Regions from separate parts of the Rhizobium sp. CFBP 8752 genome, predicted to be linked through region 2. Evidence: predicted binding sites of a transcription regulator. Region 2 holds the regulator's gene; the other holds the start of a gene.

The links. Region 2 encodes HrcA, which represses chaperone genes, less so after heat shock. Its sites were predicted from a motif close to GTTAGCACTCNCNNNNNGNGAGTGCTAAC; they were not measured.
Positions count from the first base shown of each region.
Region 1: groES (co-chaperone GroES) is a predicted target of HrcA. The motif match lies at 2,745-2,773, and genes of this name have one in related genera.

Region 1 is NZ_JACYUZ010000001.1:2,578,949-2,585,158, forward strand. It holds gene IFT59_RS12485 (bifunctional riboflavin kinase/FAD synthetase) at 1-314, opposite strand, end outside; gene IFT59_RS12490 (TIGR01459 family HAD-type hydrolase) at 328-1,176, opposite strand; gene chrA (chromate efflux transporter) at 1,322-2,671, opposite strand; gene groES (co-chaperone GroES) at 2,830-3,126, shown strand; gene groL (chaperonin GroEL) at 3,186-4,832, shown strand; gene IFT59_RS12510 (methyl-accepting chemotaxis protein) at 5,072-6,210, shown strand, end outside.
Region 2 is NZ_JACYUZ010000003.1:231,411-237,620, forward strand. It holds gene rpoN (RNA polymerase factor sigma-54) at 1-43, shown strand, start outside; gene hpf (ribosome hibernation-promoting factor, HPF/YfiA family) at 272-844, shown strand; gene ptsN (PTS IIA-like nitrogen regulatory protein PtsN) at 906-1,370, shown strand; gene IFT59_RS17080 (hypothetical protein) at 1,510-1,746, shown strand; gene grpE (nucleotide exchange factor GrpE) at 1,819-2,457, opposite strand; gene hrcA (heat-inducible transcriptional repressor HrcA) at 2,547-3,626, opposite strand; gene rph (ribonuclease PH) at 3,760-4,479, shown strand; gene IFT59_RS17100 (VOC family protein) at 4,603-5,007, shown strand; gene rdgB (RdgB/HAM1 family non-canonical purine NTP pyrophosphatase) at 5,016-5,660, shown strand; gene hemW (radical SAM family heme chaperone HemW) at 5,697-6,210, shown strand, end outside.

The DNA of each region.
Region 1 (6,210 bases), on a different contig from region 2:
GAACGGGTCGCGAAGTCGCGGTCGAACGGGTACTCGATGACCGAGCGGAACCCCATCGCTTCCAAGAGCCGTGCCTTGAGTGGCGCCGGCGTCAGCCGGAAGACAGGCTGGTCGGGCTTGAAGACGGTGCGCGGATGCGGCTCGAAGGTCAACACTAGAGCGGGCACGCCGCGTTCACTGGCAAGTTCCAGCGCACGATCCAGCACACTGCGATGGCCGCGGTGGACGCCATCGAAATTGCCGATCGCGACGACGCCACCCTTGAGGCTTTCGGGCAGCGGCTCCTTCATTTCGTTGCGGTGAAATACGGTCATGACAAGTTCCGGATCAGGCGAGGCGCGGCATCCAGAATTTCGGCGCCGCGTTCTCGCTTTTCAGCCATGCCTGCATGATCGCCTCATCGGTTTCGCCATCGACGGAATATTCCGCGATGTGAATGCCGGCACTGATATAAAGCAGGTCGAGGCCTTGCGAAAGCGCGCCACGAACATCGGTCGGCATGCCGTCGCCGATCGCGAGAACCCTCGCCTTGTCGACATCGCCGCGCTCCTTGCGGGCAAGCGAGAGCGCTTCGTCGTAGATCGGCTTGTGCGGCTTGCCGGCAACCCGCACCTGGCCGCCGAGCTGTTCGTAGTAGGCAGCGACCGCACCGGCGCAGGGAATGATCCGGTGACCGCGCTCGACGACCAGGTCCGGGTTGGCGCAGATCATCGGCACGTCGCGCGCAATGAAGGTGGTCAGCATCTGGGTATAGTCTTCGGGCACTTCCTTCTCGTCGTCGAAGAAGCCGGTGCAGACGACGCAATCGGCGTCGGCTTCAGAAACGATCTCGATACCCAGTCCATCGAAGAAATTGAGGTCGCGTTCAGGCCCCAGCAGAAACACCTTCTTCGGGCCTTCGGCGACCAGATGCCGGGTGACATCGCCAGACGTGACGATCCGGTCATAGGTTCCATCGGGAACGCCGAGATGCTTCATCTGTTCGATGACGCCAGGTGCGGGGCGCGGCGAGTTGGTGATCAGCACGACAGTGGCGCCGGCTTCTCTCGCGGCGGCCAAGGCTGTGCAGGAATGCTGGAAGGCTTCGACACCGTTATGGACCACGCCCCAGACGTCCGAAAGCACGACATCGTAGCCCTCGATCACGTCGTTCAAATTCTGGATGCGCTTTGCCATATCAAAAGTTCCTGCCGGTTTTGCCTGCTCGATTAGGAGGCTGACATCGCAAACCGTTGGCGAGATTACAAGGGACAAGGCGGTGAAAGGCGCCGCTGCGAGGCAGAACCTGGGAAAACTTCATATTTTTGCAATGGTCCGATCTTCACTGGATCAGGACGATTTGGGCGAGGAAACCGGCCGCCGCGCTGATGGCTAGCACCGGCACCATGCCGAGCTTCAGGACGAACAGCATGACGGAGGAGGCTGCGAAAAGCACGAGCGCGATGGGATCGAGGCTGGACCAGACCGGGACGGAAAGGCCAAATCCTGCTAGCGCAAAGAGATCGACGTGGCGAACCTCTCTGAACAGAACATGCAGGCCGAACCAGATCGCGAGGTTGAGGATGACGCCGACGACCGCGGCGGTGATGGCCGACAGCGCGCCCGATAAAAGGGCGTTGCCGCGCAGGCGCTCGATCAGGGGCGCGCCCGCAAAGATGAAGACGAAGCTCGGCACGAAGGTTGCCCAGGCAACAAGCAGGCCGCCGATTATTCCGCCTGTGACGGGGCCGAGACCGGACGCTTCCCGGAAGCCGACGAGGAAGCCGACGAAGGACAGAACCAGCACGAGCGGGCCCGGTGTGGTTTCGGCAAGCGCCAGTCCATCCAGCATCTCCCCCGGCTTAAGCCAGCCGTAATCGGCGACTGCGACCTGCGCCACATAGGCCAAAACCGCATAGGCGCCGCCGAAGGTGACCAGTGCCATCTTGGAGAAAAACGCGAACAGGCTGGACAAGCTTTCCGGCGCACCAAAGGCCCAGAGCGCCAGGACAGGCGACTGCCAGACGAGGATCCAGAATACAAGCGTCGCGATCGTGCGGGCGACACCCGGTGTTTTCGCGCCGGGAGGACTGTCCTCTTTGGCGACGCTGTCTCGAGTTTGCTGCCCCCCTGCCCGCGTCATCAGATAGCCGGCGAGACCGGCTGCAAACACGACGAGCGGAAACGGCAGGCTGAAGAAGAACAGGGCGACGAAGGCGGCGGCCGCGACGCAGCGCAGGAATGTGGTTTTCAGCGTGCGGCGTCCGAGGCGGATCACTGCCTCCACCACGATTGCAAGGACTGCCGCCTTCAGGCCGAAGAACAGGCCTGCAAGCCACGTCGCGTCCTGATAGAGGACGTAAGCCGCAGACAGTCCCAGAATGATGGCAAGGCCGGGAAGGACGAAAAGAAGGCCGGAGACGATACCGCCGCGCACGCCAAACAGCAGCCAGCCGATATAGGTGGCCAGTTGCTGCGCTTCCGGGCCGGGCAGCAGCATGCAGTAGTTAAGGGCGTGCAGAAACCGCTCTTCCGAGAGCCAGCGTCTTTCTTCCACCAAAGTCTTGTGCATCATGCCGATCTGTCCGGCAGGCCCTCCGAAACTGAGGGCACCTATCCGGGCAAACACGGCCACGATCTCACGAAAGCTCGTCGCCGGGCCCGGGTTTTGGTCGTTAAGCGTATTCTGCATGGCCGCTCCTTGAGCCCTGAATTTTTCAAGCCCGTTCTTGACTCAGCTCGCAGCCATCCTTATCTCGGGTCTCGTTAGCACTCTCGATAGATGAGTGCTAAACGTCACTCCGCGGGTCCTTGAGACCCGTCCATGTCATTTGATCGAGGGATTAGACAATGACAAGCACCAATTTTCGCCCCCTGCACGACCGCGTTGTAGTCAAGCGCGTCGAGTCTGAAGAAAAGACCAAGGGCGGCATCATCATTCCCGATACCGCCAAGGAAAAGCCAGCTGAAGGCGAAATCATCGCCGTTGGTCCTGGCGCCCGCGACGAAAGCGGCAAGCAGGTTGCACTCGACGTCAAGGTCGGCGACCGCGTTCTGTTCGGCAAGTGGTCGGGCACCGAAGTCAAGCTCGATGGCGTCGACCTTCTGATCATGAAGGAAGCCGACATCATGGGCATCATCGGCTGATTTTAGCCGACTGCTCTTCTTCCAATATTTGCTGACACCCCTTTTCAGGAGTTCCCAACATGGCAGCTAAAGAAATCAAGTTTGGCCGAACCGCGCGCGAAAAGATGCTTCACGGCGTCGATATCCTCGCTGACGCAGTGAAGGTCACGCTCGGCCCTAAGGGTCGTAACGTCATCATCGACAAGTCCTTCGGCGCTCCGCGCATCACCAAGGACGGTGTTTCGGTCGCCAAGGAAATCGAACTTGAAGACAAGTTCGAAAACATGGGCGCCCAGATGGTCCGCGAAGTTGCTTCGAAGACCAACGACATCGCCGGCGACGGCACAACGACTGCTACCGTTCTTGCACAGGCCATCGTTCGCGAAGGCAACAAGGCCGTTGCAGCCGGCATGAACCCGATGGACCTGAAGCGCGGCATCGATCTCGCCGTTGCAGAAGTCGTCAAGGATCTCCAGGCCAACGCCAAGAAGATCTCGACTTCGGAAGAAGTTGCACAGGTCGGCACGATTTCGGCAAACGGCGACGCACAGGTCGGCCGTGACATTGCTGAAGCCATGCAGAAGGTCGGCAACGAAGGTGTTATCACCGTCGAAGAAGCCAAGACCGCTGAAACCGAACTCGAAGTCGTCGAAGGCATGCAGTTCGACCGCGGCTACCTGTCGCCTTACTTCGTGACCAACCCGGAAAAGATGGTCGCCGATCTCGACGACGCTTACATCCTTCTGCACGAAAAGAAGCTTTCGAACCTTCAGGCCATGCTGCCTGTTCTCGAAGCTGTCGTTCAGACCGGCAAGCCGCTCCTGATCATCGCTGAAGACGTCGAAGGCGAAGCTCTTGCAACGCTCGTCGTCAACAAGCTGCGTGGCGGCCTGAAGATTGCTGCCGTCAAGGCTCCTGGCTTCGGCGACCGCCGCAAGGCCATGCTGGAAGACATCGCCATCCTGACGGGCGGCACTGTCATCTCCGAAGACCTCGGCATCAAGCTCGAAACCGTAACGCTCGACATGCTCGGCCGTTCGAAGAAGGTTTCGATCACCAAGGAAAATACGACGATTGTCGACGGCGCCGGTCAGAAGACCGACATCGAAGGCCGCGTTGCACAGATCAAGGCACAGATCGAAGAAACATCTTCGGACTATGACCGCGAGAAGCTGCAGGAACGTCTTGCCAAGCTCGCTGGCGGCGTTGCCGTCATCCGCGTCGGAGGTTCCACGGAAATCGAAGTCAAGGAACGCAAGGACCGCATCGACGACGCGCTCAACGCGACGCGCGCTGCCGTTCAGGAAGGCATCGTCCCAGGCGGCGGTACCGCACTCCTGCGCGCTTCGACCAAGATCACGTCCAAGGGCGCGAACGACGACCAGGAAGCCGGCATCAACATCGTCCGCAAGGCGCTGCAGTCGCTGGTTCGCCAGATCGCAACCAACGCTGGTGACGAAGCTTCGATCGTTGTCGGCAAGATCCTCGACGGCGACAGCGACAACTTCGGCTACAACGCCCAGACGTCGGAATATGGCGACATGATCGCCATGGGTATCGTCGACCCGGTCAAGGTCGTTCGCACGGCTCTGCAGAACGCAGCTTCGGTTGCTTCGCTGCTGATCACCACCGAAGCCATGATTGCCGAACTTCCTAAGAAGGAATCGGCTGGCGGCGGCATGGGCGGCGGCGGCATGGGCGGCATGGGCGGAATGGACATGATGTGATCAGGCCGTAAGGTCTGCACATCTGATCCTTCAGGTTCAGTGTTTCGGAAAGGGCGTCGGGCAACCGGCGCCCTTTCTGCTATTGAGGCATACAGCATGCATAGCATTTCCCCCTCTGAACTTACCGAACGACAAGGACTGATAATTTTTATTCGTATAAAATAGTAATTCGGCAGTGACGCTCTTCTAAGCAACTTCACATTAACTGCGCTTAATCAAACACCAACGCGCAGGTTGCCATGAAGCACGTATCTTTGATCGGTAAATTTCTGACGCTCATGTCGTTCTTCGGCATATTCGTCGTCGCAACTGCCTTCTACAGCAGCAACAGCATTCGAACGCTGGATAGCGAGTATGGCGGGCTTCTCCAGCAGGAAAGCCTGGCAACTTTGGCAATTGCACGCGCCAATCGCTACATGCAGACCGGGCACGCTGCCGCTGGCGACCTGCTTGTGTCGCGCACTGACGAAGAGAACGCGAGCAATCTTGCGGCGTTTGAAAAAGCCAAATCCTCTTTTGGTGGCTGGATGGACAAGGCGATGGCGGCCCTTCCCGCTAATGCCAAGCTGGCGCCGATCAAGGCGGAAGGTTTGAGCGTTCTCAATGACGCTTGCGGCCCTGTGGTTCAGGCCGCAGCTCAGGCCACGGACGAGGCTGCCGTGCTGGCGTCTCAGGAAGCCTTCATGAGGGACTGCAAGCCGAAGTTTGCGGCCGTTACCGAAAAACTCACGGTGGTGACCGACGAAGTGATGACAGCTGCAAATCAGGAAAGCGAAAATCTCAGCGCCAGTGCGAAGACAACCATCTACGCCACTTTCGGGGCCGTTATCGGAGGTCTCGCCCTCGTGCTCGTCGCAGGCTTCTTCTTGATCCGTGCCTGGCTTGCACGACCCATCCAGCACTTGCAGCGCACGATGCTGACCCTTGCAAACGGGGATCTGTCGGCGCTGGTGGCTGGCGCGGACCGCCGCGACGAGGTCGGCAGCATGGCCAAGGCCTTGCAGGTGTTCAAGGACAATGCTCTGCGCAGCAAGGAAATGGAGCACGAAGCCGAGCTGAACCGTACGACCCAGGAAGCGGACCGTGTCCGCAACGCGGAGAGCGAACGCCAACGCAGCGAGGCGATGGCCGAGGCGACCAATGGTCTGGCGGAAGGCCTCAAGCGGCTCTCGGCCGGAGACCTGACCTTCCAGTTGGACCGGGCTTTCGCCGCAGACTTCGAAGGCTTGCGAGCGGATTTCAACGACTCAGTCGCCAAGCTGCGCGACACGCTCCACTCCGTCGCCAACGCCACCAACGCGATCGACGGCGGATCCCGCGAACTCAGCCAGAGCGCCGGCGACCTGTCAAAACGCACCGAACAACAGGCCGCCTCGCT
Region 2 (6,210 bases):
CAGGCGGGAAAAGCGCGCCATCGCGAGACTGGCAGCGTTCTAGCCTCACATATCGAGGGCAGTCATAGGCGACCCGGTATTCGCCACACGTGCCGCACAGATTGACATTCCGTTAATGGCAGTTTAGAGACCCGCCGCACCCTGACCGGGCGACACGGGATCTAAACCAATTCCCAAACCAATTTGGCCCTGCCATTCGTGAACCGCTTGGATCAAGAGGCCGGTTGGCGTAGACTGGAACATGCAAGTCACGACAATAAGGAGTAACTCCATGAGTGTGCGTGTATCCGGTAAACATATGGAAATCGGCGACTCGTTTCGACAGAAGATCGAGGACCACATCGGCGGTGCAGTGACCAAATACTTCGACGGGGGGTATTCGGGTCAGGTGATCGTCGAGAAGTCCGGCTCGCGTTTTTCGGCAGATTGCAAGGTGCATCTCGATACCGGGATCGTCCTGCATGCGGCCGGAGAAGCGAATGATCCACAGGCAAGTTTCGATGCTGCAGCGGAGCGGATCGAAAAACGCCTTCGTCGCTACAAGCGTCGACTGAAGGACCATCACGCCGGCAATCACGCGAACGGTTTTTCCGAAGTGGCTTACACGGTCATGGACCGTGTACCGGATGAAGAAGACGACGTGCCGGACGATTTCGCACCGACCATCGTTGCGGAAAGCACGAAGCAGTTGATGACGATGTCCGTTGCGACCGCCGTGATGGCGCTCGACATGACGGACGAACCGGTCCTGTTGTTCCGCAGCCCTGGAAAGGAGCTGAACATCGTGTACCGGCGCAATGACGGAAATATCGGTTGGATCGATTCCACCGGTATGAAGAACTAAAAACTCTCGGGAGAGCGCCTTTGGCGCTCTCTTCGCCCTTCGCGGCAAAAGGATGATAAGAATGGCTTTGGCGGATTTGCTGCAGCAAGATGCGATTGTTCCTGCCCTTAAAGTGACCTCCAAGAAGCAGCTTCTTCAGGAACTTGCTGTGAAAGCGGCCAAGCTGACGGGTGTTCCCGAGCGGGAGATCTTCGACGTCATCCTGCAACGGGAGCGGCTGGGGTCGACGGGCGTTGGCCACGGCATTGCCATCCCACATGGCAAGCTCAGCAGCATATCGTCCATCAAGGGCGTGTTCGCCCGCCTGGAATCGCCGATCGACTTCGAAGCGCTTGATGACGAGCCGGTCGATCTTGTCTTCCTGCTGCTCGCACCAGAGGGCGCCGGGGCCGACCACCTGAAGGCGCTTTCGCGTATTGCCCGCGTATTGCGCGATCAAGATCTCGTTGCCAAGCTTCGCAAGACCGATTCCGCGTCGGCAATCTACGCCTTTCTGAATGCAGAACAGGCAAACCACGCCGCCTGAAGCGGCTCTATACTCCTTTTCTATAGAGTAAAGCCGCCCGTTCGCCCTCGAATGGAGCGGCTAATCTTGTTTTCGAGCCCTCTTTAGAATTGCCTTTTGTCAAATACGCCACATGTCTTTCCCGTTGAAGGAGATAGACATGAATGACGACATACGTGCCAGGATCGCTGCGAATGACAGACTGCTCAAGGCGGTCATCATCCTGCTGGCGATCAAGGATCCCCATCTTCTCGATGAGCTCGATGCAATCTTCAAAATTGCCGATGGTCAGGAGGGACTGATCGGCGATGCGGACAAGAAGACCCGAGCCCATCTCAATTCGGAACTGGCCCTGATCCGTTCCCTGGCGCATGTTTCGCTGGATACGACGCACTGATCCTTACCCGCGGTCGCCAAACGCAAATGGGCGCCCGAGGCGCCCATTTTTCTTGGAAAGGCTCTAAGGAGCTCAGTCTTTCTTGTCTTCAGCCGCCGCTGCTTCAACCTTCGGGCCGCCCTTGGCGACGCCGACCATGGCCGGGCGCAAGACGCGTTCGCCAATGATGAAGCCGGCCTGGACGACCTGCATGACAGTGTTGTTGGGTACGTCCGCATTCGGGATCTCGAACATGGCCTGATGGAAGTTCGGATCGAACTTCTCGCCTTCGGCATCGATCTTCTTGACGCCATGCCGCTCGAGTGTCGACAGCATGCCACGCTCGGTCATTTCGACGCCTTCAAGCAGGCTCGTCAGCGTCGCATCGGCTCCGGCACGCTTGTCTGCCGGGACAGTGTCGAGCGCGCGGCGCAGATTGTCCGAGACGGCCAGCATGTCGCGGGCAAAGCCCGAGACGGCGTAGGACTTGGCATCCTTTACTTCACGCTCGGTGCGTCGGCGAAGGTTGTCCATTTCAGCGGCAAGCCGCATGAAGCGATCGCGCAGATCGGAATTTTCAGCCTTGAGCACATCGATCGGATCGGGCTCCTGCGCGAAGAAGGCTTCCCCTGCGCTCTGATCGGCGGCGTCTTCGAGAGCGGACGCCACGGCTTCCGCCGTGTTTTCGACAGCAGCTGCGTCAGGTCCGTTCTTCTTGGTTTCGTCGGTCATGACGGTCTCCGGTGCGTATTGGAATCTGGAAGGGTGGTTGCGCCCGATATCGAGGTTCGGGGCGAAAAAATCAAGGGCTTGGGAACATCCTAGCGGGATAGCCTTGCAAGCAGCTGCGCCGTGTAATCCACCATGGGCACGATGCGCGAGTAATTCAGCCGGGTTGGGCCGATCACGCCGACCGCGCCGACGATGCGTTCCTCGCCGTCACGATAGGGCGCAACGATGAGCGAGGAGCCGGACAGGGAGAACAGTTTGTTTTCCGAACCGATAAAGATCCGCACGCCCGGTCCCTTTTCGGCAAGGTCGAGGATCTCGATCAGGCTGTCCTTCTTTTCGAGATCGTCAAACAGCAGACGCAGCCGATCGAGATCGCTGACGTCAGCCAGACCTTCGAGAAGGTTTGCCCGGCCGCGCACGATGAGCTGGCCCGGCTTTCCATCTTCCTGATCACCCGACCAGAAGGCGAGGCCTCGCTCCACCAGATCATGCGACAGCGTGTGAAGCTCGCTTGCGACCTGTTCCTTCAGCATTTTCATCTGGCCGCGGAATTCCGGCAGCGTCTGGCCGGCGAGATGCGCGTTGAGGAAATTTGCGGCCTCGCCGAGCTGCGACGAGGTCACGCCTGCGGGCAGGTCGATAATCCGGTTCTCCACCTGATTATGATCGCCAACAAGGACGGCCAGCGCCTTGGTGGGCTCCAGGCGGATGAACTCGACATGTTTGAGGACCGGATCGTTCTTGGCGGTGATGACGATGCCGGCGCCGCGCGAGACGCCAGACAGCATAAGGCTCGCATCGGCCATCAGGTTTTCGAGCGTCTGATCGCGATCGGGCGGACGGATCTGCCGGTCGATGCTGGCGCGGTCTTCTTCCGAGAGATTGCCGACCTGCATGAAGGCATCGACAAAGAACCGCAGCCCTGTCTGGGTCGGCATGCGGCCTGCACTGATATGCGGCGAGTAGATGAGGCCGAGCTCTTCCAGATCGCTCATGACATTGCGCACGGAGGCTGGCGACAGCGACATGGGCAGAAGTCGCGACAGATTGCGCGAACCGACCGGCTCGCCGGATTCCAGATAGCTTTCCACGATGCGGCGAAAGATTTCCCGCGAACGATCATCAAGCACGGAGCCGTTGTCGCGACCCGTCAGTCCCGGAAATACCATTGGCCCCTTTACCATCCTGCTGATCTCATCTCCCAGATATAGTCGCTCACTTGCGCATCCGCAAAAGGGAAATTCTTTGCAAATGCCGGCTCCGAGCCTTAGAAGGCGGAAACAATAATCCAGGGAGTGACGGATGCGGCCTTCAGGCAGACAGACAAATCAGATGCGCAAGATTTCGTTCGAGCGCAATTTCTCCAAGCATGCCGAGGGCTCCTGTCTCGTCAAGTTCGGCGATACCCATGTTCTGTGCACCGCAAGCCTTGAAGAAAAGACGCCGCCGTGGCTGCGCAATTCCGGCAAGGGCTGGGTCACCGCCGAATACGGAATGCTGCCGCGCGCCACCGGCGACCGGATGAAGCGCGAGGCTGCGACCGGCAAGCAGGGCGGCCGCACCCAGGAAATCCAGCGCCTGATCGGCCGTTCGCTGCGTGCCGTGGTCGATCTTTCCGCGCTTGGCGAAAAGCAGATCACCATCGACTGCGACGTGATCCAGGCCGATGGCGGCACCCGTACGGCGGCCATCACCGGCGGCTGGCTGGCGCTGTATGATTGCCTGAAATGGATGGATACCCGCTCGATGATCAAACTCGACAAGGTTCTGAAAGACCATGTCGCGGCGATCTCGTGCGGCATCTTTGCAAGCCAGCCGGTCATCGATCTCGACTATCTCGAAGATTCGGCCGCCGAGACAGACGCGAATTTCGTCATGACGGGTAGCGGCGGCATCGTCGAGATTCAGGGCACGGCCGAGGGTGCTCCCTTCAGCCAGGAGGAATTCCTCAACCTGCTGTCGCTGGCACAGGACGGCACCCGGGAACTGGTAGCTCTGCAGAAGCAGGCGATCGGCGGCTGATTTCAACGCTGGCTGATCCAAGAGTTGCGAGGGGCAGTCTTCCTTTCCAGAGAGACTACCTCTCGATCGAACCTCCTCCCCCGCCTTCATGGCGGGGCAGCATCAGACAAGGGAGCCACTGTTTTGATCGACGGCATTCTCGAAACAGCGCTCTATGTCGATGATCTCGATGCGGCGGAAGCCTTTTACGGTGAACTGCTCGGGCTTGAGCGGGTGCTGCGGGCCGGCGATCGCCACGTGTTTTACCGATGCGGACCCGGCATCCTGTTGATCTTCAATCGCGCCGAGACGCTGAAGTCGCCGCCTGATGATGCGCTGCCGGTTCCGCCGCATGGCACGACAGGACCGGGGCATGTGTGCTTTCGTATGGACGGCCCGGCGATTGACAGAATGGTCGAAAAGCTCAACAAGGCGGGCATCGTGATTGAAAGCGATTTTCGCTGGCCAACCGGCGCCCGATCCCTCTATTTCCGCGACCCGGCCGGCAACAGTCTGGAATGCGCAGAGCCGAGGCTCTGGAATCTATAGGAACCTTCATGCGCAAGCTTGAGACGAAAACGATCGTCGTTGCCAGCCACAATGCCGGCAAGATCCGTGAGATTGCCGAATTGATCGGTCCGTTCGGCTTTTCGGCAAAGTCCGCAGCCGAACTGAAGTTCGAGGAACCGGACGAGACCGGCACGACATTCGAGGAAAATGCGGCGATCAAGGCGCTTGCGTCTGCCAAGGCGTCCGGCCTGCCCGCCCTTTCCGACGATAGCGGCATCGTCATCGATGCGCTGGACGGTGCTCCCGGTGTCTATACCGCCAACTGGGCCGAGCGCGAGGATGGCAGCCGTGATTTCGCGATGGCGATGCAGAAGGTGGAAGACGCGCTGCAGGAAAAGGGTGCGACCACGCCCGACAAGCGCAGCTGCCGTTTTGTGAGCGTTCTCTGCCTTGCCTGGCCGGATGGCCACACCGAACTCTTCCGCGGCGATGTCGAGGGCGTTGTCGCCTGGCCGCCGCGGGGTGATGCCGGGTTCGGTTACGACCCGATCTTCCAGCCGGAAGGCCATAAGACCACGTTTGGTGAAATGACCAGCGAGGAAAAGCACGGCTGGAAGCCCGGCGATGAAGATGCGCTTTCGCACCGGGCGCGTGCCTTCAAGCTGTTCGTTGAAACCTGCCTGGAGGCCTGATCCCCATTGAACGCCGTCGCTCCCCTTTTTCCCGGCATGCTGCTACCCGACACGGGTGAGCCGGGCTTCGGCGTTTACGTGCACTGGCCGTTTTGCGCGGCCAAATGCCCCTATTGCGATTTCAACAGCCATGTCCGCCACCAGCCCGTGGATCAGCTCCGCTACACCGCCGCGTTTCTGAAAGAGATGGAAACGATGCGGAAGATGAGCGGGCCGAAGACGGTCACGAGCATTTTTCTGGGCGGCGGCACGCCTTCGCTGATGGATCCTTCAACCGTCGGGGCGATCCTCAATGGGATCGCGCAGCACTGGCATGTGCCTGACGGCATCGAGATCACCATGGAGGCGAACCCTTCAAGCGTCGAGGCGGAACGCTTCCGCGGCTACCGGGCTGCCGGCATCAACCGGGTCTCGATGGGCGTGCAGGCGCTCAATGATACGGATCTCAAATTCCTCGGCCGACTGCATGACGTGGCAGACGCGCTGAAGGCGATCAAGCTGGCACGCGAGATCTTTCCGCGCATGTCGTTCGACCTGATCTACGCCCGTC